DNA from 4 places in the Streptomyces sp. NPDC003032 genome. Region 1 is predicted to be linked to each of the others. Evidence: riboswitches for the same ligand, from Rfam matches in the RefSeq annotation. Region 1 holds a riboswitch; each other region holds the start of a gene.

Region 1 (7,313 bases):
CTGGATGTCCAGGTGGTTGGTGGGCTCGTCCAGGAGGAGTTCGCGGGGGTCCTGCGCCAGAGCGCGGGCGATCTGGACGCGCTGGCGTTCGCCGCCGGAGAGCGTGTGCCAGGACTGGGCGGCGCGCTCGGTGAGGCCGGTGCGCTCCAGGGCCTCGCGTACGGCACGTTCGTCGTGGGGCGTGGGCGGCGACCATGCGCGACGGTACGGGATGCGACCCAGGCGTACGACATCTCGTACGGTCAACTCGACCTGTGTGTCGGCGTGTTGGTCGACCACGGCGATGCGGCGCGCCACCTCGCGGCGGGGCGTGTCGGCGAGCGGGCGGCCGTCCAGGGTGACCACCCCGGCGGCGGGGGCGAGGACGCCCGCGAGGATGCGCAGGAGCGTGGACTTGCCGGAGCCGTTGGGGCCGAGCAGGCCGACGGTGGCGCCGGGCGGCGGGGCGAGGCTGACGCCGTCCACGATGAGACGGCCGCCGGCCTCACGGGCGACCCGCTCGGCGCGCAGGCCGTCCTTGGCTCCGGCCACTTCTTCGCGGCGCCTCGTCTGGTACGTCATGTCATCGCTCTCCGCGTCCGGTACAGCACCGCCACGAACGCCGGTACGCCGATGAGTGACGTCACCACGCCCACCGGGACCTCCTGGGGGTCCAGGGCCGTGCGGGCCAAGGTGTCGACCCAGATCAGGAAGACCGCCCCGGCGAGCGCCGTGACGGGGAGGAGCCGGGCGTGGCCCGAGCCGACGAACGCGCGGGCCGCGTGCGGCAGGACCAGGCCCACGAAGCCGATCGCGCCCGCCGAGCTGACCAGCGCGGCCGTCAGCAGCGCCGTCACGCAGAGCAGGACGAGCCGGGTGCGCGCCACCCGTACGCCCAGTGTCGCCGCCGCCTCCTGGCCGAACGCGAAGGCGTCGAGCGTACGGGCGTGGCCGAGGCATACCGTCAGCGTCACGGCGAGGACCGCGGCGCACAGCCATACGTCCGTCCAGCCCGCCCCGCTCAGCGAGCCGAGCAGCCAGAACAGCACGCCTCGGGCGGTCTCCGCGTCGCCCGCGGTGAGGACCACGAAGGAGGTCAGGGCGGAGAAGAGCTGCATCGCGGCGACCCCGGACAGCACCACCCGGTCCGTCGTGCCGCCGAGCGTGTGGCTCAGGAACAGGACGAGGGCGAACGAGCAGAGCGCGCCCACGAAGGCGCCCGCCGAGACCGACAGCGCTCCGCCGCCGACGCCGAGAACGAGGACCGCGACCGCTCCCGTGGACGCCCCGGACGACACCCCGAGGACGAAGGGGTCCGCGAGGGGGTTGCGGAGCAGGGACTGCATGACCGCGCCGCAGACCGCGAGGCCCGCGCCGCAGACGGCGGCTAGCAGGGTGCGGGGCATCCGCAGGTTCCAGACGATGCCGTCCCTGAGAGGGGTGAGCCGTGGCTCGCCCCAGCCGAGGTGCGCGGCGAGCGCCGACCACACGTCGGGGACCGAGATGTCGGCGGGGCCGATGGTGACGGCGACCGCGACGGAGAGCGCGAGCGCGGCGCCTGCCGCCAGCCACCGCAGCCCCTGCCGGGCGGGGGCGGCCAGGCTCACTTGGCGAGCCCGAACTTCCGCAGTCCGGCGGCCACTTGCTCGATGCCGTCGACCGTGCGGATCGTCGGGTTCATGGCCTGGCCGCTGAGCAGGACGTACCGCTTCTTCTTCACGGCGGTCAGGTTCTTGGTCGCCGGGTTCGACTCCAGGAACCTGATCTTCGCCGCGGCGCTCTCGGCGGACTGCGACTTGCGGGTGAGGTCGCCGATGACGAGGACGTCGGGGTCGCGGTCGGCGACGGTCTCCCAGTTGATCTGGGGCCACTCCTCGCGGGTGTCGTCGAAGACGTTCTTCGCGCCGAGTTCACGGGTGATGATGCCGGGGGCGCCGCAGCAGCCCGCCATGTACGGGGCGTCGGAGTTGGCGAACCAGTACAGGAGCGTGGTGTCGGAGGCGGCGGCCTTGTCGATGTCCTTGGTGGCGTTCGTGACCCGGCGCTTCATGTCGGCGATCAGTTTCTCGCCGCGCTGCTCGACGTCGAACACCTTCGCCAGGTCGCGTACCTCGCCGTAGACGGTGTCCATGGTGAGGGTCTTGACGCGCTTGCCGTCGCCGCCGCCGTCGTTGTCCTTGCCCGCGCAGTCGGTGGGCGAGACGTAGACGGGGACGCCGAGTTCGGTGAACTCCGTACGGTCGGCGACGCCGCCCTTGCCGACGGTGTAGAGGAAGGAGGCGCTGACGAAGTCCGGTTCCTTGGCGAGGACCTTCTCCATGGACGGGTAGCGGTCGGCCAGCCGCTCCACCTTCGCGTTGTCCTTCTTCAGGTTCTTCAGGACCGGGTCGGTCCAGGTGCCGGTGCCGACCATGCGGTCGGCGAGGCCGAGGGAGAGCAGGATCTCCGTGGAGCCCTGGTCGAGCGAGACGGCCCGCCGGGGCGGGGCCTCGGCCTTCGCCTCCTTGCCGCAGGAGGCGACCGTCACCGGGTAGCCGCCGGTGCTCTTGCCCGCGGGGGCGGCGGACTTCTGGGCGGAGCCGTCGCCGCAGGCGGTGAGCGTGAGCGCTCCGGCCGCGAGTGCTCCGGCCGCGAGCATTGCGGTACGGCGCGGGACGGGTGTGCGGCGCGGGGCAGGCAGGGACGGGGCGGGTGTGCGGCGCGGGGCGGATATACGGACTGTCGAGGACACGCGATCCCTTGAGTGTCACGGCTCATACGCGGAGCCTGGTCTGCGTCACGACCTCCGCCGCCCGGTGTGCGAGCGGAGGCGCCAGCAGGTCTTCGGACTCGGGATCGGCCGGGCGGGGCGCCTTCCCGGGCGTCGCGAGACGCCCAGTGGCCGTGGCCCCGCCCGTCCCCCTCACCGCTGCGCGTCAGTTCCGGATTCGCACCGGATTCCCTGGCCCAGGTGTGGGTTTGACTGGCTTGCGCAAGTTATCACGCGGCGTTTTTTCGGCGCCTGCCGCTTGCCGGCCGCCGGGCGTGGGGCTCGCGGTGCCTTCAGGCTCCGCCCGGCCCCGGGCCTACGTTGCCTTCAGGCCACCGCCTGGCCTCGGGCTTGTCGTGCTCTCAGGCTCCGTCCGGCCCCGGCTCGCGTGCCCTCGGGCTTACGTTGCCTTCAGGCCGCCGCCCGGCCTCGGGCTCGCGTCACTTTCGGGCCCCGCCCGGCCCCGGGCTTACGTTGCCTTCAGCTCCGCCCGGCCTCGGGCTCGCGGTGGCCTCAGCTCCGCCCGGCCTCGGGCTCGCCGTGCCCTCGGGCTTACCTTGCCTTCAGGCTCCCCCCGGCCCTGGGCTCGCGTACCCTCAGGCCCCGCCCCGCCCCGCCCCGCCCCGGGCTCACCGTGCCCTCAGGCCCCGCCCGGCCTCCGCTCGCCGCGATAGGTTCCGAAGAACCAGCGGTTTCCCTCGGGGTCCGCGATGCCGAACTCGCGGCTGCCGTACGGCTTGTCCTCGATTTCGCCGATGATCTTTACGCCGGCCGCGGTGAGACGGGCGTACAGGGCGTCGACCTGGTCGGTCACGACGTAGGCGCCGGAGGTGCCCGGCTCTCCGCAGGTATCGGCGCCGGCCGACGACTCGGGGTCGTACGAGCCGAGCATGATGCCGCCGCCCTCGGGCCAGTCGAGCTGGGCGTGGGCGACGCGGTCACCGTCCTCGTGGACGGCGGTGCGCAGGAAGCCGACGGTGCCGACGAGGAAGTCGATCAGCGCGGGAGCGTCCTGGGCCTGCAGGGCCGGCCAGACGGCGGGCTCCCGCAGGGTCGAAGGGGTGCTGGTGCTGAGCTGCTGCTTCTCGGTGGTGTTCATGCCTCCCACTCTTCGCCCCCGCCGTGCGCCCCGGCTTGGATATTCCGGCACTCCTCGGCCAGCCAGCGGGTGGGGCTCGCCCCCGTGTACTGCCGGAAGTCGCGTACGAGGTGCGAGTGGTCGTAGTAACCGGTGTCGGCGGCGACCCGGGCGAGGTCCGGCGGGCCGCCCGCCGCGACCGCGCGGACCACGGCGGCCTTGGCGTGCTGGAAGCGCATGAGGCGCGCCGCCTGCTTGGGGCTCAGCCCGGTCTCGGCGCGGAAGAGCGCGGTCAGGCGGCGCTCGCTCAGCGCGACGTGCCGGGACAGGCCGCCCAGGGTACCCGCGCCGCGGTGCCGCGCCAGCCAGGCCCAGGCCTCGGCGACCTCGGGGCGTACGGGACCCGGGGTCCGGTCCGCGTCCGCGCACCGCCGCCGCAGGTAGGCGGACAGGGCCGCGAAGCGGTCCTCCCAGCGGTCCAGCTCGCACAGCCGCTCGCGGACCTCGGCGGCGCGGGCGCCGAACACGTCCGTGCCGCCGGTGACGAGCTGCCCGCTCAGCGCGCCGGCGTGCAGGCCGAGCAGGGCGCGGGCCGCCAGCGGGTGCACGGCCAGCTGGATGCCCGCCTCGTGCTCGGGCTGGACGACGTACGCGGGGCTCTGGTGCAGGCCGCCCACGACGATGTCGGTGCGGACCGCGTCCGCGCCGGTCGCCTGGGCGGGCGTGCCGCCGCTGGCGATGGGCCCGTCCAGCGAGAAGATCACCGTCAGATACGGCGAAGGCAGACCCCGGTGCAGAGCGGGCCGCTGCCCTGCGGTGCGGTAACCGACCGCGGACACGACCATGCCGTCGAGCCGGGGAACGGCCCGGACGAACTCACGGGAGCCCATGCAGTCCAGTATGCGCGCGGTGGGCGCGGGCGGGCCGCCGGGGCGAGGGGCGGCGTCCCGCTCTCCGCTACCCGCGTCCGCCTCCCCCACACCCCCCGGGCACGGTGACTTCGATCATGGGAAACGGGCGCCCCTGCCCATAGCATTGCGCGCCGCTCCGGATGGGGCCGCGCATCGCTATCAGGAACGGCGGGACACGAAAGACATGGCAGCAGTACGAGAGAAGAAGAAGCTGGGCCTCATCGGCGCCACGGGGGCCCTCGCCGCCGCCGTCCTCGCGGGCGGCGCGCTGTGGCCGACGAGTGAGGCGACCGCCGCCGACACCTCGGTCGCCACCGCCCGCGAGCTGTCGCACTGGCCGAAGCCGGTCGCGAAGAAGCTCGGCAAGGTCATCGCCGCCAACGACCACAAGGGCGCGTACGCCGTCTTCGACGCGGACAACACGACGTACCGCAACGACCTGGAGGAGTCGCTGCTGCCCTTCCTGGAGATGAAGGGCGTACTGACCCGCAAGACCATGGACCCGTCCCTGAAGACCATCCCCTTCAAGGACACGGCCACGCACAAGGAGAGCCTCTACAGCTACTACAACCGGCTCTGCGAGGTGGACGACCAGCTCTGTTACCCCTGGGTCGCGCAGATCTTCTCCGGCTTCACGCTGAAGGAGCTCAAGGGGTACGTCGATGAGCTGCTGGCGTACAAGAAGCCGATACCCGCCGAGTACTACGAGGACGGGAAGCTCACCAAGACCGAGGTGAAGCCGCCCGAGTTCTCCGACGGCATGCGCCAGCTCTACAAGACGCTGCGCTCCCACGGCATCGAGGTGTACGTCGTCAGCGCGGCCAGCGAGGACCTGGTGCGCATGGTCCTCGCCGACCCGAAGTACGGGTACGGCGTGAAGCCGCAGAACGTCATCGGCGTATCCATGCAGCTCAAGGACCGCAAGACCGGTGAGGTGACCAGTTCCCGCAAGGAGATCGCCGAGGGCCGCTTCGGCGAGAAGGACCGCGAGAGGCTCGCGGGGCGGGAGCTGACGCCGAACCTGTGGGCGCCGCTCACCTGGTACGAGGGCAAGCCCGCGGCGATCAACACGTACATCGACGAGTGGAGGAAGCCGGTCCTCGTGGCCGGTGACACGCCGGTCAGCGACGGGCCGATGCTGTTCCACTCCGCCGATGTGGAGCACGGCGGCGTACGGGTCTGGGTCAACCGCAAGGACTCGTACATGAAGCAGCTCGACGGGATGAAGAAGAAGAACGCCGACCGGCAGCGCGAGCTGGGCCAGAAGGTGACCGCCGACAAGCGGTGGCTGACGGTCACCCCGGACCAGATCCGCTGACCCGGATCCGCTGACCCGGAACCCGCTGACCCGGAACCCGCTGGCCCGAATCCGCTAGCCGGTCGGCCGACGACCGGTCAGCCGGCCGTCGTCCACGCCGCCACCTGCTTGGCGAGCGCGCCGCCCGCCTTCGTCCACGCGAAGTGGTCGAGGCGGCCGCCCGCCTCCCGTTCGGTGTAGTGGCGCCGGGTGAGGCGGGCCCGGGGCACCTTGCCGAGCAGGTGGTCGAGGGCGGAGGCGGGGGCGAGGGTGTCGTGGTCGACGGAGACCGCGAGCACGGGCAGCTCCAGGGCGGCGAGGGCCGCTTCGTAGTCGAGCGTGGAGCCCTTGGCGGTGTAGCGGCCCGTACGCCCCTGCCGCGCCCAGTCCCGCATGACGCCCTTGGGCTGGTCGCCGCCGAAGCCGAGCCGGGTGCCGGGCCAGCGGCCGAGCACGGTCGCCGTCGCGGCGATGAGCAGCTCGCCGATGAGCAGACCGGGGGCGCGCAGTGGGCCGTACGCGCGGAACCAGACGGATCCCGTGGCGACGAGCGCCACGCCGTCGACGCCGGGGCCCGCCCTCAAAGCCGCGTACAGCAGGCCGAGTTGGCCGCCGAGGCTGTGGCCCAGGAGATACAGGGGCGGCTCGGAGCCCAGCTCGGCGCGGATCGCCGCGAGGACCGCGGGGAGGTCCTCCTCGACGATCGCGCGGTAGCCGTGGTCGTGCGCCTGGCGGTCGGTGGCGCGCGGCGTCGCCTCGCCCTGCCCGCGCAGGTCGGCGGTGAGCACGGTGAGGCCCTCGTCGTGCAGCCGGCGCGCGAAGTGGCGGTAGAAGCGGGCGGGAGTACCCATGGCCGGGAGGATGAGCACCGCGGGCGCCGGGGGCGGTCCAGGCGCCGGCCCGGAACCGGACGGAAGGAAGCGTTCGGGCACGGGGGCGCGCAGAGCACGCACCGGCACGCGGGCGCCGTCCGGGAGTTCCGCGGTCGTCAGAAGTGGCAGTTCGTCGGCGGGGCCGGCCTTGGCCATGCCGACGGGTTCCGGCTGGGTCATGGTGCACAGCATGTCTCATCGCACATGTGACCGCACGGGATCGCGCGGGATCGCGCGGGATCGTGAGACCCCCCGGAGTGAGCGCGGGGCCCGCAAGGCCACGAAAACGCCCTGCGGGCCCCGCACTTCCGCTCTCCGGCCGCTCAGCGGCTGTACCGCATCAGCGCACGCACCATGTGACAGGTGACGTCGGACGGTGGGTGGATCCCGATCTCCTCCGCCATCGCCCGTATCGTGCTGTTCTTCG
Region 2 (7,313 bases), on a different contig from region 1:
TCGCCGTGCCCGCCAACGCCGTCCCGGACCCGGCCGCGACCGTAGAGTGCCTGGCACAGGCGCCCGGTGACATCGCGGGGATCATCGATCCGACGTCCCCCGGGGTCCCCAGTGAGGTCCCGGGCGTGAACTGCCTCGCCCCGTGACCTGAACACCGCCGCGTCACTGCGGGCTTGCGCGGATACCGGGTTCCGCACAAGCCCGTGACGGCTACGGACGGCGCGCGGCCGCGCCGGTCAGTTCCACTGGTACCCGTCCCCGAAGTTCAGGGTGTGCTCCAGCACGTCCTCCATCGGGTCGTCGATCTGGCCGGTGCTGATCAGCGCGACCCTGGGGCCGTTGTGCGAGTTCTTGTTCGTCTCGTCGGCGTGTGCCGTACCGGAGCACAGAACGGCCGGCGCCGCCGTGACCGCCGCGACCACCGCCCAACGGGAGACTGTCCGCACCCAACGTGCCTGCACCCAACTGCCGTCCATCGCGACCTCCTTGGACCATGGGCGCGGGCCGCCATGCACGGCCCGCTCGCCGTGTGTAACCCCCGCCGAGCCCGAGAAGTCACCGACGATCATACGAACGGGTCGCCTGACGAACCGTCACCAGCGCATCACAGCTCCGTCCAGCACCGTCCAGCCGCGACAGAGAAGGCAGCCATATGCGTCACCGTCACGCCCTGACCGCCATGCTCCTTGGACTCCTCACCCTTTTCGTTGTCGCGGTGGAGGGCCCCGGCCCGCTGCCCGTGATCACCGAGTCGCTGATCACGGAAGGAGTCACGGTCGAGGGCCCGTTGGTCAACAGCGTCGCGATTCCCCACCTTCTGTGAGTTCCGGCGGGAACCCGGTCCAGCGCAGCTCCGCGGGCAGATGCCGCATGTCGTTGTAGAAGACCAGCGAGGCGGGGCGGCCGGGTGTGTAGCGGATGAGGGTCAGGGCCGCGTTGCAGTGGTTGAGACCGAGCCAGCGCCACGGAGGGGCGTCGAGGGCGTCCCGGACGAGCCAGCCGATCAGGAAGTTGTGCGTGACGACCAGCTCATGGCGCGGCTCGTCCCCGGGCACCGGTCCGGTGAACCGCGCCAGAGCCTCGCGGGCCAGCGCGGGCCCGCCCTCGCGCTCCTCCGCGGGGAACCGCGCCAGGCGCTGAAGCGTCGACTCGGCACTCTCCTCGGGCAGTTCCTCCCTTAGCGGCATGTACGGGAGGTAATCCCCCGCGGCGTCGGAGCCGTGCAGGGGCACGCCGTCGAGCTGCTCCCCGACCAGCCGGGCGGTCTGCGTGGCCCGGGGCAGCGGCCCGTGATGGACCGCGGAGAGCGGCACACCCCGAAGCCGCTCCCCGAGAAGAGCGGCCTGCCGGCGCCCCCCTTCCGTCAGCCCGCTCTCATCGTCCGTGGCCTCGCCGTGCCGGGCGAGATAGAGGTACCGCACGGCGCTGCCGGTCACGATTCGGCACCGTCCTCCAGATTGCCCTCGGTCTCCAGGTAGGCCTGCCGCAGCGCTTCGAGCAGCGCCGGGTCGGGCTTGGCCCACATGCCGCGGGACTCCGCTTCCAGGAGGCGTTCGGCGATGCCGTGCAGGGCCCAGGGGTTGGCCTCCTGGAGGAACTGCCGGTTGGTGGGGTCGAGGACGTACGTCTCCGTGAGCTTGTCGTACATCCAGTCGGCGACGACGCCCGTCGTGGCGTCGTACCCGAACAAGTAGTCCACGGTGGCGGCGAGTTCGAAGGCGCCCTTGTAGCCGTGGCGGCGCATCGCCTCGATCCACTTGGGGTTGACGACGCGCGCGCGGAACACGCGCGAGGTCTCCTCCACCAGCGTGCGCGTGCGGACCGTCTCGGGGCGCGTCGAGTCGCCGATGTACGCCTCAGGCGCCGTGCCCCGCAGCGCGCGCACGGTCGCGACCATGCCGCCGTGGTACTGGAAGTAGTCGTCGGAGTCGGCGATGTCGTGCTCGCGGGTGTCCGTGTTCTTCGCGGCGACCGCGATGCGCTTGTACGCCGTCTCCATCTCGGCGCGGGCCGGACGGCCTTCGAGGCCGCGGCCGTACGCGTAGCCGCCCCACACCGTGTAGACCTCGGCGAGATCCGCGTCGGTGCGCCAGTCGCGGGAGTCGATGAGCTGGAGCAGCCCGGCGCCGTACGTGCCGGGACGCGAGCCGAAGATACGGGTGGTGGCCCGGCGCTCGTCGCCGTGCTCGGCCAGGTCGGCCTGGGCGTGGGCGCGTACGTAGTTCTGGTCCGCGGGCTCGTCGAGCGAGGCGGCCAGGCGTACCGCGTCGTCGAGCAGGCCGATCGTGTGCGGGAACGCGTCGCGGAAGAAGCCCGAGATGCGCAGCGTCACGTCGATGCGCGGGCGGCCGAGATCCTCGTACGGGATCGCCTCCAGGCCCGTGACGCGGCGCGAGGCGTCGTCCCAGACGGGGCGGACGCCGAGCAGTGCGAGGGCCTCCGCGACGTCGTCGCCCGCCGTGCGCATCGCGCTCGTGCCCCACAGGGACAGGCCCACGGAAGTGGGGTAGTCGCCGTTGTCGTTCCTGTACCGCTCGATGAGCGAGTCGGCGAGGGCCTCGCCGGTCTCCCAGGCGAGGCGGGACGGGACGGCCTTGGGGTCGACCGAGTAGAAGTTGCGGCCGGTCGGCAGCACGTTGACCAGGCCGCGCAGCGGGGAGCCCGAGGGGCCCGCCGGGACGAAGCCGCCGTTCAGGGCGTGCACGGAGTGGTCGAGCTCGGCGGTGGTGGCCGCAAGGCGCGGGACGACCTCGCGGGCCGCGAACTCCAGTACGGCGGCGACCTGTTCACCCTGGTCGCGGGGGACGGCGGCGAGGTCCCAGCCCGCGTCGTCCATCGCCTGGACCAGCGCGCGGGCCTGCTCCTCCGCCGCGTCGGCGGTGGTGCGCGTCGCCGCGGACTCGTCGAGACCGAGGGCTTCGCGCAGGCCGGGCAGGGCGGTCGTGCCGCCCCAGATCTGGCGGGCCCGCAGGATCGCGAGGACGAGGTTGACGCGGTCGGCGCCCGCCGGGGCGGTACCGAGCACGTGCAGTCCGTCGCGGATCTGCATGTCCTTGATCTCGCAGAGCCAGCCGTCGACGTGCAGCAGGAAGTCGTCGAAGCCGTCGTCGTCCGGACGGTCCTCAAGGCCCAGGTCGTGGTCGAGCTTCGCGGCCTGGATGAGCGTCCAGATCTGCGCGCGGATCGCCGGCAGCTTCGCCGGGTCCATGGAGCTGATCTGCGCGTACTCGTCGAGGAGCTGCTCCAGGCGCGCGATGTCGCCGTAGGAGTCGGCGCGGGCCATCGGCGGCACGAGGTGGTCGATGAGGGTGGCGTGCACGCGGCGCTTGGCCTGCGTGCCCTCGCCCGGGTCGTTGACCAGGAACGGGTAGATCAGCGGGAGGTCGCCGAGCGCGGCGTCGGGGCCGCAGGCCGCCGAAAGGCCCGCGTTCTTGCCGGGCAGCCACTCCAGGTTGCCGTGCTTGCCGAGGTGGACCATCGCGTCGGCGCCGAACCCGCCGTCGTCGGCGGACGCGGCGATCCAGCGGTACGCCGCCAAGTAGTGGTGCGACGGCGGCAGATCGGGGTCGTGGTAGATCGCGATGGGGTTCTCGCCGAAGCCGCGCGGCGGCTGGATGAGGATGAGCAGGTTCCCGCGCCGCAGCGCCGCGAGCACGATGTCGCCCTCGGGGTCACCCCCCTGGCCCACGCGCGAGCGGTCCAGGAACATCTCGCCGGGCGGCGGCCCCCAGTGCCGCTCGACCGAGTCGCGCAGCTCCCGCGGCAGCGTCGCGTACCAGCGCTTGTAGGCGGCGGCCGGGATGCGGACGGGATTGGCGGCCAGCTGCTCCTCTGTGAGCCACTCCTGGTCGTGTCCGCCCGCGTCGATCAGCGCGCGGATGAGTTCGTCGCCGTCACCGGAGACGAGCCCCGGAATGTCTTCCGTGGGCCCGAAGTCGTAGCCCTCCCCGATGAGCCTGCGCAGCAGCGCGACGGCGGACGCGGGGGTGTCCAGGCCCACGGCGTTGCCGATCCGCGAGTGCTTGGTCGGGTACGCGGAGAGCACCAGCGCGAGGCGCTTGTCGGCGGCCGGGATGTGCCTCAGACGTGCGTGGCGTACGGCGATCCCGGCGACCCGGGCCGCGCGCTCGGCGTCCGCGACGTACGCGGGGAGCCCGTCCTCGTCGATCTCCTTGAACGAGAACGGCACGGTGATGAGCCGGCCGTCGAACTCCGGCACCGCGATCTGGCTCGCGGCGTCCAGCGGCGAGACGCCCTCGTCGTTCTCCTCCCAGGCCGAACGCGACCCGGTCAGGCAGAGCGCCTGGAGGATCGGCACGTCGAGGCCGGTCAGCGCGCCCGCGTCCCACGACTCGTCGTCGCCGCCCGCGGAGGCCTCGGCGGGCTTGGTGCCACCGGCGGCGAGGACGGTGGTGACGATGGCGTCGGCGGCGCGCAGCTCGTCGATCAGCTCCGGCTCGGGGGCGCGCAGCGAGGCCACGTACAGCGGCATCGGGCGGGCGCCCGCGTCCTCGATGGCGCCGCACAGGGCGTCCACGAAGGCGGTGTTGCCGCTCATGTGGTGGGCGCGGTAGTAGAGCACCGCGATGGTCGGGCCCTCGACCGCGCGAGCGGTGCGCTCCAGCGGACCCCAGGACGGGGCGGGCGCCGGCGGGTCGAAGCCGTGGCCGGTGAGGAGCACGGTGTCGGAGAGGAAGCGGGCGAGCTGCTCCAGGTTCGCGGGGCCGCCGTGCGCGAGATAGGCGTGCGCCTCGGCGGCGATGCCGATCGGCACGGTCGAGGAGGCCATGAGCTGGGCGTCGGGCGCCTGTTCACCGGTGAGTACGACCACCGGCAGGCCGCTGGCGGTGAGCTGGTCCAGGCCGTCCTGCCAGGCGCGGACGCCGCCGAGGAGGCGTACGACGACGAGGTCGGCGCCGTCGAGGAGTGAGGGCAGCTCGGTGAGGTCCAGGCGGGAGGGGTTGGCGAACCGGTAGTCGACCGGACCCCCCGCCGCGCGGGCGCTGAGCAGATCGGTGTCGGAGGTCGACAGCAGCAGAAGCATGCGGGCGCAGGCCTTCCTCGGGGTGTCCGCGCCCCGGGTGGTCGTATGGACGGCAGGAGTTCCTGGCTCACCCCACGTCGGTGGGGCTCACAGTGGCGGGACCGCGCCGGATTCGCACCGGCCTTCCTCCCCAGGGTCCTGGTGGACCCACGCCGTCGCTGGCGTCGGCGGACCTGGCGGCCCGCCGCCTGCATAGTAAGTCCTGCCCACCTCCGGTGGGGCGGCCGCCTGCCGGGATGGCCCGCCTCGGGAGGCGACCCGCCGGATCGGCGTGGGTATGCTCGCCGCCATGCCGCCCATCCGAGCAACTCCCACAAAACAGGGCGAACCCCCCATACGTGGCCGGATGCGCGACCGGGGTGACGCCTGCCCCGGAGCCCTCCGCCTGCACCGCGCCGACGACGGCGCGCTGGCCCGACTCCGCGTACCCGCAGGCGTTTTGACCCCCCGCCAGGCGGCGGCGCTGGCCGACGCGGCGGAGCGCTTCGCGGACGGGAATCTCAGCGTCACCTCACGCGGCAACGTCGAGCTGCGCGGCCTCGGCGACGACTGCGGCGGGGCGCTCGCCGCGCTGCTCCGGGACGCGGGCCTGCTGCCCTCCGCACGCCATGAACGCGTCCGGAACGTGGTGGCCTCCCCGCTGGCAGGACTCGACCGACTCGGCCACGCCGACGTGCAGTTGTGGGCCCGTGAGCTGGACCGGCTCCTGTGCGCCGAGGAGTGGACGACAGCACTTTCCGGCCGCTTCCTGTTCATCCTGGACGACGGGCGCGGGGACGTGGCCGGGCTCGGCGGCGATGTGACCTTGATCGCAGAATCGGGCGGCACGGTGCTGGTGCGCGTCGGGGACGGTGCCCAGCGGCTGCGGGGCCCCGACGCCCCGCGCGCCGCCCTCGCCGCGGCCGGCGCCTTCCTCACCGCGGCCCACGAGGCGGGCAACGGCGCCTGGCGGGTGAGGGAACTGCCCGAGGGGCGGAGCGTGGACTTGGCGGGAGCGCTCGCCAGGGCGGGCGTGCGGGCTGTGCCCGCGCCCCCGGACGCCGCGGAGGCCGTGCTCGCGGCGCCGGGTGCCGTTCAGGCCGCGCCGGATGCCGTGGCGGTCGCGGACGGCTCTCCGGGTGCCTCGCCGAGTGACCCCGCTTCGATCGACGGTTCGGCGGCCCCGCCCGCCTCCGTGTCGCTCGCGCGCAGCGCCCCGCCCGCCCCCGGCGTCGTCGGGCGCGCCGTCGTGGTGAGCGCCCCCCTCGGTCGGGTGAGCGCCGCGCAGTGGCGTGCGCTGCTCCCCGCGCCCGGCGGGGAGATCCGGGTGACCCCCTGGCGCGGCTTCGTCATCCCGGGCTTCGCCGACGAGGCGGCGGCGCGTGAACGTCTGCGCGCGCTGGCCGACGTCGGCTACCTCACCGACCCCGCATCGCCCTGGCTCGGCGTCGGCGCCTGCGCCGGGCGGCCCGGCTGCGGCAAGTCCCTCGCCGACGTCCGCGCCGACGCCGTCCCCGGCGCCGGGGGCCTGCCCGTCCACTGGTCCGGCTGCGAGCGGCGGTGCGGGCATCCGCGCGGCGACTGGGTGGACGTACTCGCCACCGGGGAGGGCCGGTACGAGGTGACGGTGCGCACGGGCGACACGGCGGCGCCCGTGCGCGGCACCACCTTGATCGAGACGGTGACTACAGCACGTACGACGACATCCGTAATCACGACAACAACGGCCACGAGATGAGCGAGAGCACAGTGTTCGACTACGAGAAGGACGGCGCGGCGATCTACCGCGAGTCCTTTGCCACCATCCGCGCGGAGGCGGACCTCGCCGGTCTGCCCGCCGACGTCAGCCAGGTCGCGGTGCGGATGATCCACGCCTGCGGGATGGTCGACCTCGTCCGCGACCTCGCCTTCAGCCCGCGCCTGGTGGCCGACGCCCGCAAGGCGCTGCGCGACGGCGCGCCGATCCTCTGCGACGCGAACATGGTCGCCAGCGGCGTCACGCGCAAGCGGCTCCCCGCCGGCAACGACGTGATCTGCACCCTCGCCGACCCGTCCGTCCCGGACCTCGCGGCGAAGCTCGGCACCACCCGCAGCGCCGCCGCCATGGAGCTGTGGCGCGACCGCCTGGAAGGCTCCGTCGTCGCCATCGGCAACGCCCCCACCGCGCTCTTCCGCCTCCTGGAGATGATCGAGGAGGGCGCCCCGCGCCCGGCCGCCGTCCTCGGCATCCCGGTCGGCTTCGTCGGCGCCGCCGAGTCCAAGGACGCGCTCGCCGCACACCACGCCGGCC
Region 3 (7,313 bases), on a different contig from region 1:
CGGTGGTGCAGAGCGGGATAGTCGTCGGCGTAGAGCTGCGCGGCCGTCAAAAGGGTGGGGCTTTCGGCGTCGACGGTTCGCCGCCAGTTCTCTACGTGAATGGTCGTCGGCACGGGGGCGGCGGACCGGAGTCCGGGTGACACCGGGTTGCCGGCCAGTCGGGAGAGCAGGGCACGGGCGTCCTGGGCCTTGACGTCCCAGGTGTGCGCGGGGCCGGCCGCGCTCTCGCGCACGGCATCGGCCGCCGCCAGGGACACGCCCTCGACTTGTTGGAGGATGCCCCGCCAAGTGCGGGCGGTGAACGGCAGTTGCTCGGCAGCGGCCAACAGCCGTGCCTCGTCGCGGTCGGTGACGGCGCGGCGGCGGACCAGACGGCGCAGCGCTACACGGACCGAGACCAGGGCGACGGTCAGCGCACGGGATCCGGCGTCCGGCTCGGTGTGGACGAGGGCCACCTCGTCGTCCCGTTCGATCAGGCCAGTGGCGTACAGGCGGTGGACGACGCCGCTGCCCGTCATGCCGTAGGGGCCGAGTTCGGCCGCCCGCAGTGCGCCCATGCTCGCCGCCCCGTATACGGCCGCGCCGTCTCCGATGACCTCGCAGATCTCCTTGTGGCGTACGGACGCCGACTGGAAGAACTGTCCGTCCAGGACGACCACCCGGTCGCCGGGTCCGGCCGGTAACGCCGTCAGGTCGCCGTGCCGTACGGGCGGGTGAACCACAGCGTCCGGCAGCAGAGAACGGACGGCGGCGGCGTCCAGGGAGGGCCCGGCGTAGACGTGAGTGACGCTCATCGGACATCACCGCCGATACGGGGGTGGCCGGTGCTCGCGCTGACATTGGTCCGGTCGTCGAAGGCAAGGCCCGGCGCGATCACCTTGACCACGGGGATCGCGGTCGGACTGGGCAGGACCACGCGGATCGGCTCGCTGCCGGTGCGGCCGGCGATGATCTCGGCGAGGGCGCGGACGTCGGCGTCGAAGTCGCCTCCGGCCGGAGCCGTCCACCATGCCATGGCACGCGTGCCGAGATCCTCTTGCGCCCGGGGGCGGCCGTCGGCCGGGCGGTACAGCAGCGGCGGGAGGTCGTCGCGGGCCCCGGTGATGGCGGTCAGCCGGCTCTGCGCGGCCTCGGTCAGCGCGCGGCTGAGAGCGACGGCCGGGTCCAGATGGCAGCCGGCGCCGGTGTAGGTGACCGGATGGGCCTCGGAGCGGACGCGGGCCTCGAAGCAGGCGGGATGCCGGTCGGTGACCACTGCGTCGACGGTCACCTGCGCCGCGGCGTAGAGCCGGAGGAGAGTTCGGCAGTCCGGGTCGTCGACGGTGCCGAGGTCGAGCTGGTGCCAGTCGCTCCGGGGCCGGGCGCGCAGGCGGGCCAGGGAGTCCCGTTCGCACAGTTCCGCCAGGGCGTGTGCGGTCGCCTCCGCGATGGTGTTGCCGGAGGCCAGGCCGTTGCTGGTGGTGCGGAACAGCGGGGGCGTCCATTCGGCGCGGTAGGTGTGGTCGAGGCGGATGGCGGGCTCAGGGACCGGAACCGGGGCTCCGGTGAGAAGGCCCTCGCCCGCCAGCCAGGGCAGCGGCAGACCGTCGTGCACCAGCGATCCCTCGGCGAGATCGAGCTGGTTCAGGCGATAGGGCAGGGCAAGTTGGGCTGCGCTGCGGGCTGCTGACGGGGCGGGCAGGTTCTCGGCGTGCCACAGTTCGATGGCCTCCATCGCCGCTGACACGCGAGCGGCGGAGGCGGTCAATCCCTTGCCCTGGGAGACGGAGACGGTCCGCGAGGCGGGGCGTACGGCCTGGAAGACCGGGATGCCGATGTCGTCGAGGCCCGTCACGTCGGCCACTCGGGTCACCCCGTACCGCGGGAGCTGGGGGCGGATGCGCTGCCATGTCTCCTCGGGCGGCACCGCCCGGTGTGTGCCGCGGTGATAGCCCTTGGCCGCCGCGTGGGCGCCGGTTGCCAGCACCGTTCGGTTCCCCTCGTCGGTCCGGATGGCCCGCGCGGACGGCGGGCGGTCGGGTGGGTACGGGGCGGCGCCCATGGGACGGACACTGTCAGGCGGGATCGCCGCCCCGCACCCGGCTCGTCTCGGCAGGGCCGGTCAGGTGTGGTGGGCCACGCTCACCACGGTCTCCTCGTCGGTCTTCTCGACCTCGAAGACCTCAGCCAGTTCCTCGTTCGAGTACTGCATGCCGCACTTCCTTTCCCCCATTCGGAGGTCCCCCATGCGGGGCCCCTCGCTCGTCACTCTGGCTGACGCTTCACATTTCTGCAAGGGTTTAGTTCTTGCAAGGCATGTGCAATAAAGGGGGCTTGAGTGGTGGAAGTTGCGGCGTACGACTGTCGGCGGTCCTTGGGTCGTGGGCGGGGTGGTGCCGGGTGCCGCCACGGCACTACCCCGTGTGCACGGGGCCACTCGGTGAGGCAGTGTGCGCGCTGCGGGCTGCAGCGGTGGGAGCGCAGATCCGCTCCGGCTCGTGCGGGACGGAGCGGACCTGCCTCTCAGAGGCTGGCTACGACAGCTCGTCGCGTACCGTGCGGGCCGCGGCGACCAGGTTCTCCAGTGCGGCCCGGGTCTCCGGCCAGCCGCGGGTCTTCAGGCCGCAGTCGGGGTTGACCCAGAGCCGCTCGGCGGGGATGGCCTTGAGGCCAGTGCGGAGGAGCTCGGCCGCCTCTTCCACGCTGGGCACGCGGGGGGAGTGGATGTCGTACACGCCGGGCCCGGCCTCCCGGGAGTAGCCGTGGGCGGCCAGTTCCCGGGCGACCTGCATGTGGGAGCGGGCGGCCTCCAGGCTGATGACGTCGGCGTCGAGGTCATCGATGGCCTGCACGACGTCGCCGAACTCCGCGTAGCACATGTGGGTGTGGATCTGAGTGTCCGGGCGCACCCCGCTCGTGGTGAGCCGGAACGCCTCGGTCGCCCAGGCCAGATAGTCCGGGCGGTCGGCGGCACGCAGCGGCAGTGTCTCGCGCAGCGCGGGCTCGTCCACCTGGATCACCGAAGTCCCTGCCGCCTCCAAGTCGTTCACCTCGTCGCGTAGGGCGAGGGCGACCTGGCGGGCGGTGTCGGCCAGAGGCTGGTCGTCGCGGACGAAGGACCAGGCGAGCATGGTGACCGGGCCGGTGAGCATGCCTTTGACCGGCCGGTCGGTGAGGGACTGGGCGTATGTCGTCCAGCGCACGGTCATCGGTTCAGGACGGGTGATGTCGCCGGCGAGGATCGGCGGGCGGACGTAACGGGTGCCGTAGGACTGGACCCAGCCGTGGCGGGTGGCGAGGTAGCCGGTGAGCTGCTCGGCGAAGTACTGCACCATGTCGTTGCGTTCGGCTTCGCCGTGCACGAGGACGTCAAGGCCCGTCTTCTCCTGGAAGGAGATCACCTCCTGGATCTCGGCCTTGATGCGCTGTTCGTAGCCGGCCGTGTCGATCCGGCCCGCATGCCGGTCGGCGCGGGCGGTGCGCAGTTCGTTCGTCTGCGGGAAGGAGCCGATGGTGGTGGTCGGCAGCAGGGGCAGGCCGAGGTGAGCGCGCTGGGCGGCGGCCCGTTCGCCGTAGGACTGGGAGCGTCGGGCGTCGGCGTCGGTCACCGTGCTCATGCGGGCGCGGATGGCAGGGTCGCGGGCGATGGGGGAGCTCGCGCGGGAGGCGAGGTCGGCGCGGTTCGCGGCCAGTTCGGCGGCGATCGCGTCCGTCCCCCGGGCAAGGCCGCGGGCCAGGGTGACGATCTCGGCCGTCTTCTGGCGGGCGAAGGCGAGCCAGCGCAGAATCTGCGGCTCGATGTCCCGCTCGGCCGAGGCGTCCAGCGGCACATGGAGGAGGGAGCAGGAAGCGGCCACATCGACCTGCCCCGCCAAGCCGAGCAGGGTGCCGAGGGTGGCGAGTGACGCCGACAGATCGTTGGCCCAGATGTTGCGGCCGTTGACAACGCCGGCCACCAGACGCTTGCCAGGCAGCCCGCCCACCGCGGCCAGCGCGTCCAGGTTGGCGGCGGCGGCCTCGGTGAAGTCCAGGGCGAGGCCGTCGACCGGTGCCTTGGCCAGCACCGGCAAGGCGTCGCCGAGTCGGTCGAAGTAGGAGGCGACCAGCAGCTTCGGCCGGTCGGTCAAGGCGCCGAGGTCACGGTAGGCGCGCGCGGCGGCGTTCAGTTCGGCCGGGGCGCGATCCTGGACCAGAGCGGGCTCGTCGAGCTGTACCCACTCCGCGCCGGCCGCGCGCAGGTCGGCGAGGACCTCGGCGTACACAGGCAGCAGCCGGTCGAGGAGGGTGAGCGGAACGAAGTCGGCAGCCACCCCGGGCGCGGGCTTCGCGAGCAGCAGGTAGGTGACCGGGCCGACCAGGACGGGCCGGGCAGTGAGACCCACTGCCAGGGCTTCCTTCAGCTCGGCGACCTGCTTGCCCGAGTCGGCCGTGAACACCGTGTCCGGGCCCAGCTCTGGGACCAGGTAGTGGTAGTTGGTGTCGAACCACTTGGTCATCTCCAGCGGCGCCACGTCCTGTGTGCCGCGCGCCATGGCGAAGTAGCCGTCCAGGGCGTCGGCTTGGACGGCGGCCCGGTGGCGGGCGGGGATCGCGCCGACCATGACGGTGGTGTCCAGAACATGGTCGTAGTACGAGAAGTCGCCGGTCGGAGCCTCGTGGATGCCGGCCTCGGCCAGCTCCTGCCAGTTGGTGCGGCGCAGTTCGGCGGCTGTGGCGCGGAGGGTGTCGGCGGTGATGCGGCCCTTCCAGTAGCCCTCGATCGCCTTCTTCAGTTCCCGGTTTCCGCCCTGGCGGGGGTAGCCGTACACGGTGGCCCGTGCTGCCGCGGCTGCAGGCTTGGTGGTCACGGAGATCTCCTTCGCGAGATGAATCCCTGAGATCCCGGCGACGGGACGAGAGCGCGAAGGGTGACGCACCGGACGGAGACCGACTGCGCGCGCGTACGGCGCGGTCGTCCGCCCGGTATGTACGCCGACCCGCCCACGAGGTCACCGGAATATCCGTGTGCGAATGCTTCGCGCACGGGCAACGGGCAGGTCTTCGGACTCACGGGCATGTCCCGTCGTACGAAACCGTCGTACGACACTCCTACTGGCCGTCGCTTCCCAGACCCTGTTCACCGGGTCCAGTGCGTATGACGGCGGTCGTTCCCGCTCACCGCTGCGGGGCAGTCCCGGATTCCCACCGGGTTCCCTCTTACGACGCCCCGCCTGGCGGACGGGGCGAACCAGCTGCGCGGGCCAGCCTACGGGGTGGCTCGCGGGAGGCAGCGCTACGTCCATTATCCGGATAGTGAGCCGGGGCACCCGAGGCCGGGGACGCCACGGGGCGGGAAGCGCCGCACTCTCGCTTCCCGCACTCCCCCTGTGACGCCGTCCAGGCCCCTTACCCGGTTGGCGGTGCGGGCTCCTCAGCCCGCGTCGCACCAGGCCCTGAGCCCTGGTCGTAGAGGACGTTGACCACCGGCGCGGGGTCGAAGGGGGCGAAACCGCGGCAATGGCAAGCAGCCCCGAAGGACGGGTTCCATGTGCTGAGGCACACGTACGCATCCCTCGTACTGGAGGCAGGAGAGTCGGTCGTAACCCTCGCAAATGGCTGGGCGGGGGCGATCGATAGCCTACTGGGGGAGCGGACCGGGGAGAGCTCCGGCCCGGACTCCCCAGATTCTCCCCAAGACCGATCCTGAGCGCCCATCGGTTTGGCCGATACGCGGAAACATCGAGGTCAGAGCCCGTATGTTCACCACCCGCCCCACGCTCCAGGGCACCTTCGGCATGGTGTCGTCCACCCACTGGCTCGCCTCCCAGTCCGCGATGGCCGTACTGGAGGACGGAGGCAACGCCTTCGACGCCGCGGTCGCCGCGGGGTTCGTCCTGCACGTGGTCGAGCCCCATCTCAACGGGCCCGCCGGTGAGGTCCCGATCATCCTCGCCCCCGCGGGCGGCGACGTGCGCGTGCTCTGCGGCCAGGGGCCCGCGCCCGCCGGTGCCACCGTGGCCCACTACCGTTCCCTCGGGCTCGAACTGGTGCCCGGCACCGGCCCGCTCGCCGCCGCCGTGCCCGGCGCCTTCGACGCGTGGATGCTGCTGCTGCGGGACCACGGCACGAAGTCGCTCGCCGACGTCCTCAAGTACGCCATCGGGTACGCGGAGGACGGGCACGCGCCCGTCGAGCGCGTCGGTGAGACCGTGGAGACGGTCCGGGAACTCTTCGAGAAGGAGTGGCCGTCGTCCGCCGACGTCTATCTCCGTGGAGGCCCTGCCGGAGGTGAACCGCCCCGCACCGGTGAGCTGTTCCGCAATCCGGCGCTTGCGGCGACGTGGAGGCGGCTCATAGCGGAGGCAGAGGCAGGGGCGGGAGTGGAGGGTTCTGCGCGGGCGGGGTCACGGGCCGCTGTGATCGATGCCGCGCGCGAGGTGTGGCGTGCCGGCTTCATAGCCGAGGCGCTCGTGCGGCAGGCCGGGCGGCCCACCATGGACACGAGCGGCGAGCGCCACGTCGGAACCCTCTCGGCGGAGGATCTGCGGGGCTGGTCCGCGTCCTACGAGGACCCGGTCACGTACGACTGGAACGGCTGGACCCTGTGCAAGGCCGGGGCCTGGAGCCAGGGCCCCGCCTTCCTGCAGCAGCTCGCGCTGTTGCCCCGGGATGTCGCGGAGCTTCCGGAGTACGGGTCCGAGGAGTACGTGCATCTCCTGGTCGAGGGCTGCAAGCTCGCCATGGCGGATCGGGAGGCCTGGTACGGGGACGCGGGTGCTGGGGACACCGGTGCCGGGGGCGCGGACGGTGTGCCGGTCCGGGAACTGCTCTCGGAGGAGTACAACGCGCTGCGGCGCGAGCTGATCACGGACAAGGCCTCGTACGAGCTGCGGCCCGGCTCGCCCGGCGGGCGGAGGCCGCGGCTCTCCGCGCATGCGCTCGCGGTGGCTTCAGGGGAGCCGGGTGAGGCGGGGAAGGCGGGGGGCTTCGGCTCGGTCCCCGGGGGTGGGGAGCCGACCGTGGCCGGGGACGGGGGAACGCGGGGCGACACCTGCCATCTCGACGTCGTCGACCGCTGGGGGAACATGCTCTCCGCGACGCCCAGCGGGGGGTGGCTGCAGTCCAACCCCGTCGTGCCGGAACTCGGCTTTCCGCTGGGTACGCGGCTTCAGATGGCGTGGCTGGAGGACGGGCTGCCGAACTCGCTCACGCCGGGAAGGCGGCCTCGGACCACGTTGACGCCGTCGATGGCGCTGAAGGACGGCGTCCCGGTCATGGCCTTCGGCACGCCCGGGGGCGACCAGCAGGACCAGTGGCAGGTCCACTTCTTCCTGGGGGTGGCCCTGCGGGCCTCC
Region 4 (7,313 bases), on a different contig from region 1:
GGTGGTCACGGACGCGGCCCTCGCGGGCGGATACGGCGCACTCCTCGCAAGGCTCCAGCGGTGCGTCGCCGGACACTTCGACGTGGCGCACTCGACGCTCCAGCTGGAGCCCGAGGGATACATGGAGGATGACGGGGCGCTGCACAGCTAGGCGTCGCCGCCATGCCGGGTGAACGCCCACAGCACGAGCCCGAGGCAGCTGAACGCGGCACCCAGTGCGCAGACGGCGCCCCACCCGGCCACCGTATAGAGGGAGGTCGCGGCGATGGCGCCGGTGGCGCTGCCGATCGAGTAGAAGACCATGTATCCGCCGATCAGTCGGCTCCCGGCGTCCGGGTGCAGCGCGTAGATCAGGGTCTGGTTGGTGACATGGACCGCCTGCACGGCGAGGTCGAGAAGGATCACGCCGACGAACAGCGCCCAGAGCGAACTGCGGGTGAAGGCCAACGGCAGCCAGGAGGCGGCGAGCAGGGCCAGCGCGACGCCGGTGGTCCGCCGGGAGAGTCCGCGGTCGTTGAGGCGGCCCGCCACGGTCGCGGCCAGGGCCCCGGCGACACCGATGAGACCCAGTGCCCCGATCGCGCTGTGGGACAGGAAGTACGGGGCCTCGCTGAGCGGCAGCGCGACGCTGCTCCACAGGGTGCTGAAGGCGGCGAAGACCAGCAGACCGAACAGGGCCCGGAGCCGCAGCAGCCGTTCCCGTGCGAACAGGGTGACCGTGGAGCGCAGGAGCTGTCCGTAGCGCAGGGTGGTTGGCGGCGGAGCGTCGCTGTGGCGCGGCAGCACTCGGTACAGGACGAGGGCGAGCAGGACGGTGAGCGCCGCCGAGGCGAGGTAGACGGAGCGCCAGCCCGCGAGATCGGCCATGAGCCCGGACGCGGTGCGGGCGAGCAGGATTCCGATGACCACGCCGCTGGTGACCAGACCGACGACCCGTCCGCGCCCGGCGGCGGGGGCCAGTGACGCCGCGTAGGCCACCAGCGTCTGCGTGACGACCGCGAGAAGCCCCACCGCGGCCATGCCCGCGAGCAGGACCGCCGCCGTGTGGGACGCGGCCACCGCGGCCAGCGCCACCACCAGGAGCAGCAGTTGGGCGACGACGAGCCGTCGCCGGTCGGCCATGTCGCCCAGCGGCACGAGGAAGAAGAGCCCAAGACCGTAGCCGACATGCGTGAGGGTGACCACGCTGCCGACGAGCGCCGGGCTCATGGCGAGGTCGTGGCCCATGGTCACCAGGAGCGGCTGCGAGAAGTAGACGTTGGCCACGGCGGCCCCGCAGGCGACGGCGAAAAGTATGACGACGCCACGGGACAGGACGAATGGGCCGGGCATGAGGGTCCTCCACGGATCGGATTTGGTTTCAACTTGCTACCAACAATGGCCGACCGTAGCTTTCCTGGTAGCATGTTGCAACCAGATTGCCCCTGGAAAGTGAGCAGGAGTGAGGACGCCATGGTGACCAGGACGCGCTTCGACGACAGCGACTGCCCCGTCGCCCGGTCCGTGGACGCGATCGGCGACTGGTGGTCCCTGCTGATCGTGCGGGACGCCTTCGACGGAAGCCGCCGCTTCGGAGAGTTCCAGCGCGGCCTCGGCGTGGCGAAGAACATCCTCACCGCGCGTCTGCGCACCCTGGTCGCCGGTGGCGTCCTGGAATCCGTCCCCGCCTCGGACGGCAGCGCTTACCGCGAGTACGTACTGACTCCGAAGGGCAAGGCGCTCTTCCCCGTCATCGTGGCACTGCGCCAGTGGGGCGAACAGAACTTCTTCGCCCCCGGCGAACCGCACTCGGAGTTGGTCGACCGCCGGCAGGGACAGCGCCTGCGCGCACTGGAAGTGCTGTCCGAGGACGGACGGCGGCTGAACCCCGACGACACCGCCGTCCACAAGGTCTCTCACGGAGCTCGAGGATGAAGCGGGAGCGCGCCTGACGTACCGGAGCCCGTCCCGCGCAAGGGATTCCGGGCGCCGCCGCGGAGGCCCATGATGTGGGTCAGGCGAACGGGGGTCTCGTCATGGGTTTTCGCGTCGGCTCAGGAGCCGTTCGGATTCCGGTCTGGGCATTCGCCGTCGTGGGATTCGTCCTTGTGGTGGGACTGTTCGTCGGCGTACGAGGGCTCGCGTCGCCCGAGGGCGGGGCGCGGGGAGGCGGAGGCGGCAACTCCGTGAACGGCGGATCGGGCACCGACGGCGGCGGTACGGGCACCACGGGCGCGGGCGGGAACGGAGGGTCCGGCTCGGACGGCGGAGGCGGCACGACGGGCGGTACGTGGCAGACGGGCGGGTCCGACGGCGACGGGAACGGAAGCGGGGACGGGGGCAAGGACGGCGACGGCGACGGCGACAAGAGCGGGAACGGAAGCGGGAACGGGAACGGTGGCGGGCAGCCGCCCGGCTGGCTCCCGTGGGGTCCCAAGTCGCCCAACACGGACACCGAACCGGAGCCGGACAGCGTGTACGACGATCTCCAGACGGGCAAGTGCCACGAACCGTACGAGATTGCCACCGACCCCGCCGAACAGACGGGCGGCGGGAGTCCGGGCTCCTGGAAGGTGATCGAGGGGCTGGCCGGAATCTGCAAGGCCGCGCGGGGCGAGTCGGACGGAATGGACATCGCGACGAAGGCCGACGCCTGGCTCCGCGCCTCGAACTACCGTCCCGGCGGCGCCGGACAACTGTGCAAGGACGGGGACGCCCTCGGCGTCCTGCGACGCTTCGTCGCGTACTACCGACAGCATCCCCGCGAACGCGTGGCGCTGCGTGCCGCCCCGTCGGGTAGCAGGGCCTGTGAGAGCCACCTCGCCGTCACGGACGGCCGCGTAGAGCCCGGCGGGACGATCAGCCTCCACGGAACCTGGCCCGACTCGCCGGCCACCGTGGAACTGCGCGCGGCGGAGCTGACGGAACCGGTCGTCCTGGAGCCCATCGGCGACCCGGAGGACCCCAGCAAGTGCTGCAAGGACGCGGGATTCGCCGTCGACCTGCCGGGCGGGGACGGCTTCGGCGGACGCCGCCCGACGTCGGTCGACGTGACGCTGGTGACGAGAAGCGGGGCCCGGCTCGTCAAGGAGGCGGCGTTCACCATCGACTGGACCGGCATCGCCCCCTCGCCCCCGCCCGGCCCGTCGGGCCCGAGCCCCTCGATATCCGGCCGCACGTCGTCCCCCGGGTCATCACCCGTCCCGTCGCTCCTGTCCGTCCCGTCCCTCCCGTCCCTCCCGTTCATGGCATCCATGACGTCCAACGCGACCTCCCGATGAGCGGCCCCCCACCCCCACAACGGCTCCCTGCCCCGGACCCAGACTCCGGGGAACCCGTACCCGGGAGCCCAGACCCCGGCCTCGCCCCGCGACCCGCCCCCGCGCCCAGCCCTGATCCACCACCCCCACCACAGCCCTCATCCCCTCCCACGCCCGGCACGCCCGGCACGCCCGGCACCACCGCCGCCCCCGGCGCCCACGTCGGCTGGGTCGAGATCATCGGAGCCGTCGGTTCTCTCGTGACGCTCCTCACCGCCGTCCTCTTCTACTTCGGCTGGGCGAGCACCGACGCCGAGACCAGGGCCCTCGGGCTGCGCGACACCGTCTTCCACCTCTCCACCAGCGACTATCTACTGCGGAGCGTCGGCGCACTGTACGTTCCGGCCTGGCTCGCGGCCGGCGCCGCCCTCGGCGCGCTCGGGCTGCACCGCTGGGCGGTGAGCGAACCGGAACGGCTCGCCCGCGCCGTGCGCGTGCTGCGGTTCAGCTGGACGGTGCCACTCATCCTCGTACCGCTGTATCCGCTCAGCCCATGGCTGTTCGACCTGCTGCTGCCGCTCACCGCGATCGGCGGCTTCGCGCTCAACGCGTACGCCCGCACCCGCGAACGCCGCGACCTGCGGCTGTGGGGGCTCACCCTCTTCGTCTGCGTCCTGTCGCTGTTCTGGGCCGTGTCGGCCTACGCGCAGATCGCGGGCCGGGGCCGGGCGGAGCTGACGGAACGCACCGTCCGCAGCGACTTCCCCGCCGTCGCCGTCCTCAGTGAGAAGGACCTGATGATCCGCGGCGGCGGCAGCTGCTTCCGCCGTGTCACGGAGAAGGGCAGCAAGTACGCGTACGAGTACGCCGGGCTGCGCCTGTTCCACGTCTCCGGAGACCGCGTCTTCCTCGTCCCCCGCGACTGGACGCCCGGCGACGGCACCCTCTACGTCCTCAAGGAGGGCGAGGGCCAGCGCGTCGACCTGCTCAGCGGACCCGGCCGCCGGGAACGGGAGTGCCGGGGGTAGCCCGGCCGGCCGTTGCCGCGACCGAAGGTCCAGGCGTACGCGCGGCCGGCGTACGCGACGCAGGCGTACGCGACCCAGGCGCGCCCCGTACGCACCTCTACGGCACTCCACGTGCAGGTTGTCAGTTCGATCGGTCGCAGATTACTGTCACCACGCCTTGGTGAACGGGAAATCCGGTGTGATGCCGGTGCGGCCCTCGCCACTGTGATCGGGAAGTCCGGCTCCAGCCCTCGCGGCAGCCACTGGGTGCGCATGCACCCGGGAAGGCGGAGTCCGGTCGGTACGACCCGTCAGCCAGGAGACCGGCCAAGGCGCGTTGTCCATCCACGAGGTGCTGGAGAGGGTCTGCTGAACCATGCACATAGCCGAGGGTTTCCTCCCACCGGCGCACGCGATCGCCTGGGGCGTAGCGTCCGCGCCGTTCGTCGTCCACGGAGTCCGCTCCCTGACCCGTGAAGTCAAGGAACACCCGGAGAGCACGCTGCTCCTCGGCGCGTCCGGAGCCTTCACTTTTGTTCTTTCCGCCTTGAAGATCCCCTCCGTGACGGGCAGTTGCTCGCACCCGACGGGAACCGGGCTCGGCGCCATCCTGTTCCGGCCGCCGATCATGGCGGTGCTCGGCACCATCACGCTGCTCTTCCAGGCCCTGCTGCTCGCCCACGGCGGGCTCACCACGCTCGGCGCCAACGTGTTCTCCATGGCGATCGTCGGGCCCTGGGCCGGCTACGCCGTCTACCGGCTCCTCAAGCGGTACGACGTGCCGCTCATGGTCGCCGTGTTCTTCGGGGCCTTCGTCGCGGACCTCTCCACGTACTGCGTCACCAGCGTCCAGCTGGCGCTGGCGTTCCCCGATCCGAGCAGCGGGTTCATCGGCGCGCTTGGCAAGTTCGGCGGCATCTTCGCCGTCACGCAGATCCCTCTGGCGGTCAGCGAGGGACTGCTCACCGTCGTGGTGATGCGGCTGCTCGTGCAGTCCAGCAAGGGCGAGCTCACGCGGCTCGGCGTACTGCTGCGGGGCAAGAAGGCGGGCACGGAGACCGAGACGAGGGCCAGCGCCTGATGAGCCGGAACGCGAAGATCAACACCCTGCTGCTCGTCATCGTGGCCGCACTCGCGGTGCTGCCCCTGGCGCTCGGCCTCGGCGACCACAAGGAAGAGCCGTTCACCGGCGCCGACGCCCAGGCCGAGTCGGCGATCACCGAGATCGAGCCGGACTACAAGCCCTGGTTCTCCCCGCTGTACGAACCCCCGTCCGGGGAGGTCGAATCGGCGCTCTTCGCCTTGCAGGCGGCCCTCGGCGCGGGCGTCCTCGCGTACTACTTCGGGCTGCGCAAGGGACGCCGCCAAGGCGCGGCACAAGCGCGAGCCCATGACGACGCCGCCCACGCGGAGCCGGAGACCCGCGCGGAGCAGCGTGCCGACGCGCAGGGCACGCGGCCCGAGGCCGGGCAGGTCTGACCCGGCGTGCTGCCCATCGACGCGGCGGCGCACAGCAGTCGCTGGCGCCGCCGCCACCCCGTCGACAAGGCCGTACTCGGGCTCGGCCTCACCGTCCTCGCCATCTCCCTGCCACCCTGGCCGGGCGCCGCCCTCGTACTGATCGCCGCGCTCGCGGTGCTGCTCGGCGCGGCGGGCGTGCCGCCCCGCAAGCTGTGGCGCGCCTACCGCGTACCGCTCGGCTTCTGCGTCACCGGCGCCCTGACCCTGCTCGTCCAGGTCGGCGGGCCCGACGGGTTCGTCACGCTCGCCGACAGTGGTCCGGCGCGTGCGGGCGGTCTGCTGCTGCGGACCTCGGCGGCCTCGCTGGGGGTGCTCCTCTTCGCCTTCACCACGCCGATGTCGGACCTGCTGCCGCGCCTGGTGAAGGCCGGGGTGCCCGCGCCGGTCGTGGACGTGGCGCTCGTGACGTACCGGATGAGTTTCCTCCTCCTGGACTCCATGAGCCGGATCCGGCAGGCGCAGGCCGCTCGGCTCGGCCACACCACCCGGGCCGCCGCCTGGCGCTCCCTCGGCGGTCTCGGCGCCACGGCGTTCGTACGGGCCTTCGACCGGGCGAGCCGTCTGCAGGCCGGGCTCGCCGGACGCGGCTACGACGGCACCCTGCGGGTGCTCGTGCCCGAAGCCCGGATCTCACGGCGCTTCGTGGCCGCGAGCGTGGTCCTTCTCGTGGCCCTGGCGGCCCTCACCCTCGTACTGGAAAGGTTCCTTCCATGAGCGAGCCGAGCGCTCCTCGCGAGCCGGGCGACTCCTTGGTCGCTCTACGCGGCGTCTCCTACGCGTACGAGGACGGGCCCACCGTGCTCAGCGGCCTGGACTTCGATGTCGCCGAAGGGCGCGCCCTCGCCCTGCTGGGGCGCAACGGCAGCGGCAAGACCACGCTCATGCGGCTGCTCAGCGGCGGACTGCGTCCGGGCTCCGGCGTGTTGACGGTCGGGGGCACCCCCGTGACGTACGACCGCAAGGGCCTGACGCGGCTGCGCACCACGGTCCAGTTGGTCGTCCAGGACCCGGACGACCAGCTCTTCGCCGCCTCGGTCGAACAGGACGTGTCCTTCGGCCCGCTGAACCTGGGACTGCCCGACGCCGAGGTCAGGACGAGGGTGGCCGAGGCGCTCGCCGCGCTCGACATCACCGCCCTGTCCGACCGCCCCACCCACCTGCTCTCCTACGGCCAGCGCAAGCGAACCGCCATCGCCGGTGCCGTGGCGATGCGCCCCCGGGTGCTGATCCTCGACGAGCCGACGGCGGGCCTCGACCCCGACGGCCAAGAACGTCTCCTCACCACCCTCCAGCGGCTGCGGGACGCCGGGACGACCGTGGTCATGGCCACCCACGACGTGGACCTGGCCCTGCGCTGGGCCGACGACGCGGCACTGCTCACCCCCACGGGCGTGCGCAGCGGACCGGTCGCGGAGATGCTCGCCCACAGAGAGCTCCTGTCCCTGGCCGGGCTCCACCTGCCGTGGGGGATCGCCGTCCGCGAACTGCTTCTCTGCCAGGGCCTGTTGCCCGCCATGGACGAGGGGCCGCGCACTCCGGACGAGTT

What was found. A riboswitch is a leader RNA that binds a small molecule or an ion and turns the genes downstream of it on or off. The one in region 1 is predicted to bind cobalamin.
Region 2: it holds a riboswitch for cobalamin, as region 1 does, so the genes downstream of both, cobN (cobaltochelatase subunit CobN) here and ACWDZ7_RS12000 (ABC transporter substrate-binding protein) in region 1, are expected to answer to the same signal.
Region 3: it holds a riboswitch for cobalamin, as region 1 does, so the genes downstream of both, metE (5-methyltetrahydropteroyltriglutamate--homocysteine S-methyltransferase) here and ACWDZ7_RS12000 (ABC transporter substrate-binding protein) in region 1, are expected to answer to the same signal.
Region 4: it holds a riboswitch for cobalamin, as region 1 does, so the genes downstream of both, ACWDZ7_RS03445 (energy-coupling factor ABC transporter permease) here and ACWDZ7_RS12000 (ABC transporter substrate-binding protein) in region 1, are expected to answer to the same signal.

Annotation. Positions count from the first base shown of each region.
Region 1 is NZ_JBSFTT010000007.1:24,841-32,153, forward strand. Features, by position in the region: gene ACWDZ7_RS11990 (ABC transporter ATP-binding protein) at 1-561, opposite strand, end outside; gene ACWDZ7_RS11995 (FecCD family ABC transporter permease) at 558-1,580, opposite strand; gene ACWDZ7_RS12000 (ABC transporter substrate-binding protein) at 1,583-2,617, opposite strand; cobalamin riboswitch at 2,777-2,961, opposite strand; gene ACWDZ7_RS12005 (VOC family protein) at 3,369-3,827, opposite strand; gene ACWDZ7_RS12010 (helix-turn-helix domain-containing protein) at 3,824-4,696, opposite strand; gene ACWDZ7_RS12015 (haloacid dehalogenase-like hydrolase) at 4,902-6,035, shown strand; gene ACWDZ7_RS12020 (alpha/beta hydrolase family protein) at 6,113-7,066, opposite strand; gene ACWDZ7_RS12025 (hypothetical protein) at 7,210-7,313, opposite strand, start outside.
Region 2 is NZ_JBSFTT010000017.1:58,125-65,437, forward strand. Features, by position in the region: gene ACWDZ7_RS23755 (hypothetical protein) at 1-146, shown strand, start outside; gene ACWDZ7_RS23760 (hypothetical protein) at 237-476, opposite strand; gene ACWDZ7_RS23765 (hypothetical protein) at 653-823, shown strand; gene ACWDZ7_RS23770 (histidine phosphatase family protein) at 792-1,436, opposite strand; gene cobN (cobaltochelatase subunit CobN) at 1,433-5,044, opposite strand; cobalamin riboswitch at 5,085-5,210, opposite strand; gene ACWDZ7_RS23780 (cobalamin biosynthesis protein CobG) at 5,322-6,761, shown strand; gene ACWDZ7_RS23785 (precorrin-8X methylmutase) at 6,773-7,313, shown strand, end outside.
Region 3 is NZ_JBSFTT010000008.1:221,391-228,703, reverse strand. Features, by position in the region: gene ACWDZ7_RS14300 (TfuA-like protein) at 1-794, opposite strand, end outside; gene ACWDZ7_RS14295 (YcaO-like family protein) at 791-2,041, opposite strand; gene metE (5-methyltetrahydropteroyltriglutamate--homocysteine S-methyltransferase) at 2,514-4,826, opposite strand; cobalamin riboswitch at 4,994-5,226, opposite strand; gene ACWDZ7_RS14285 (gamma-glutamyltransferase family protein) at 5,715-7,313, shown strand, end outside.
Region 4 is NZ_JBSFTT010000002.1:196,187-203,499, forward strand. Features, by position in the region: gene ACWDZ7_RS03420 (cation diffusion facilitator family transporter) at 1-151, shown strand, start outside; gene ACWDZ7_RS03425 (MFS transporter) at 148-1,332, opposite strand; gene ACWDZ7_RS03430 (winged helix-turn-helix transcriptional regulator) at 1,453-1,914, shown strand; gene ACWDZ7_RS03435 (hypothetical protein) at 2,073-3,260, shown strand; gene ACWDZ7_RS03440 (hypothetical protein) at 3,500-4,267, shown strand; cobalamin riboswitch at 4,409-4,592, shown strand; gene ACWDZ7_RS03445 (energy-coupling factor ABC transporter permease) at 4,623-5,327, shown strand; gene ACWDZ7_RS03450 (energy-coupling factor ABC transporter substrate-binding protein) at 5,327-5,725, shown strand; gene cbiQ (cobalt ECF transporter T component CbiQ) at 5,732-6,481, shown strand; gene ACWDZ7_RS03460 (energy-coupling factor ABC transporter ATP-binding protein) at 6,478-7,313, shown strand, end outside.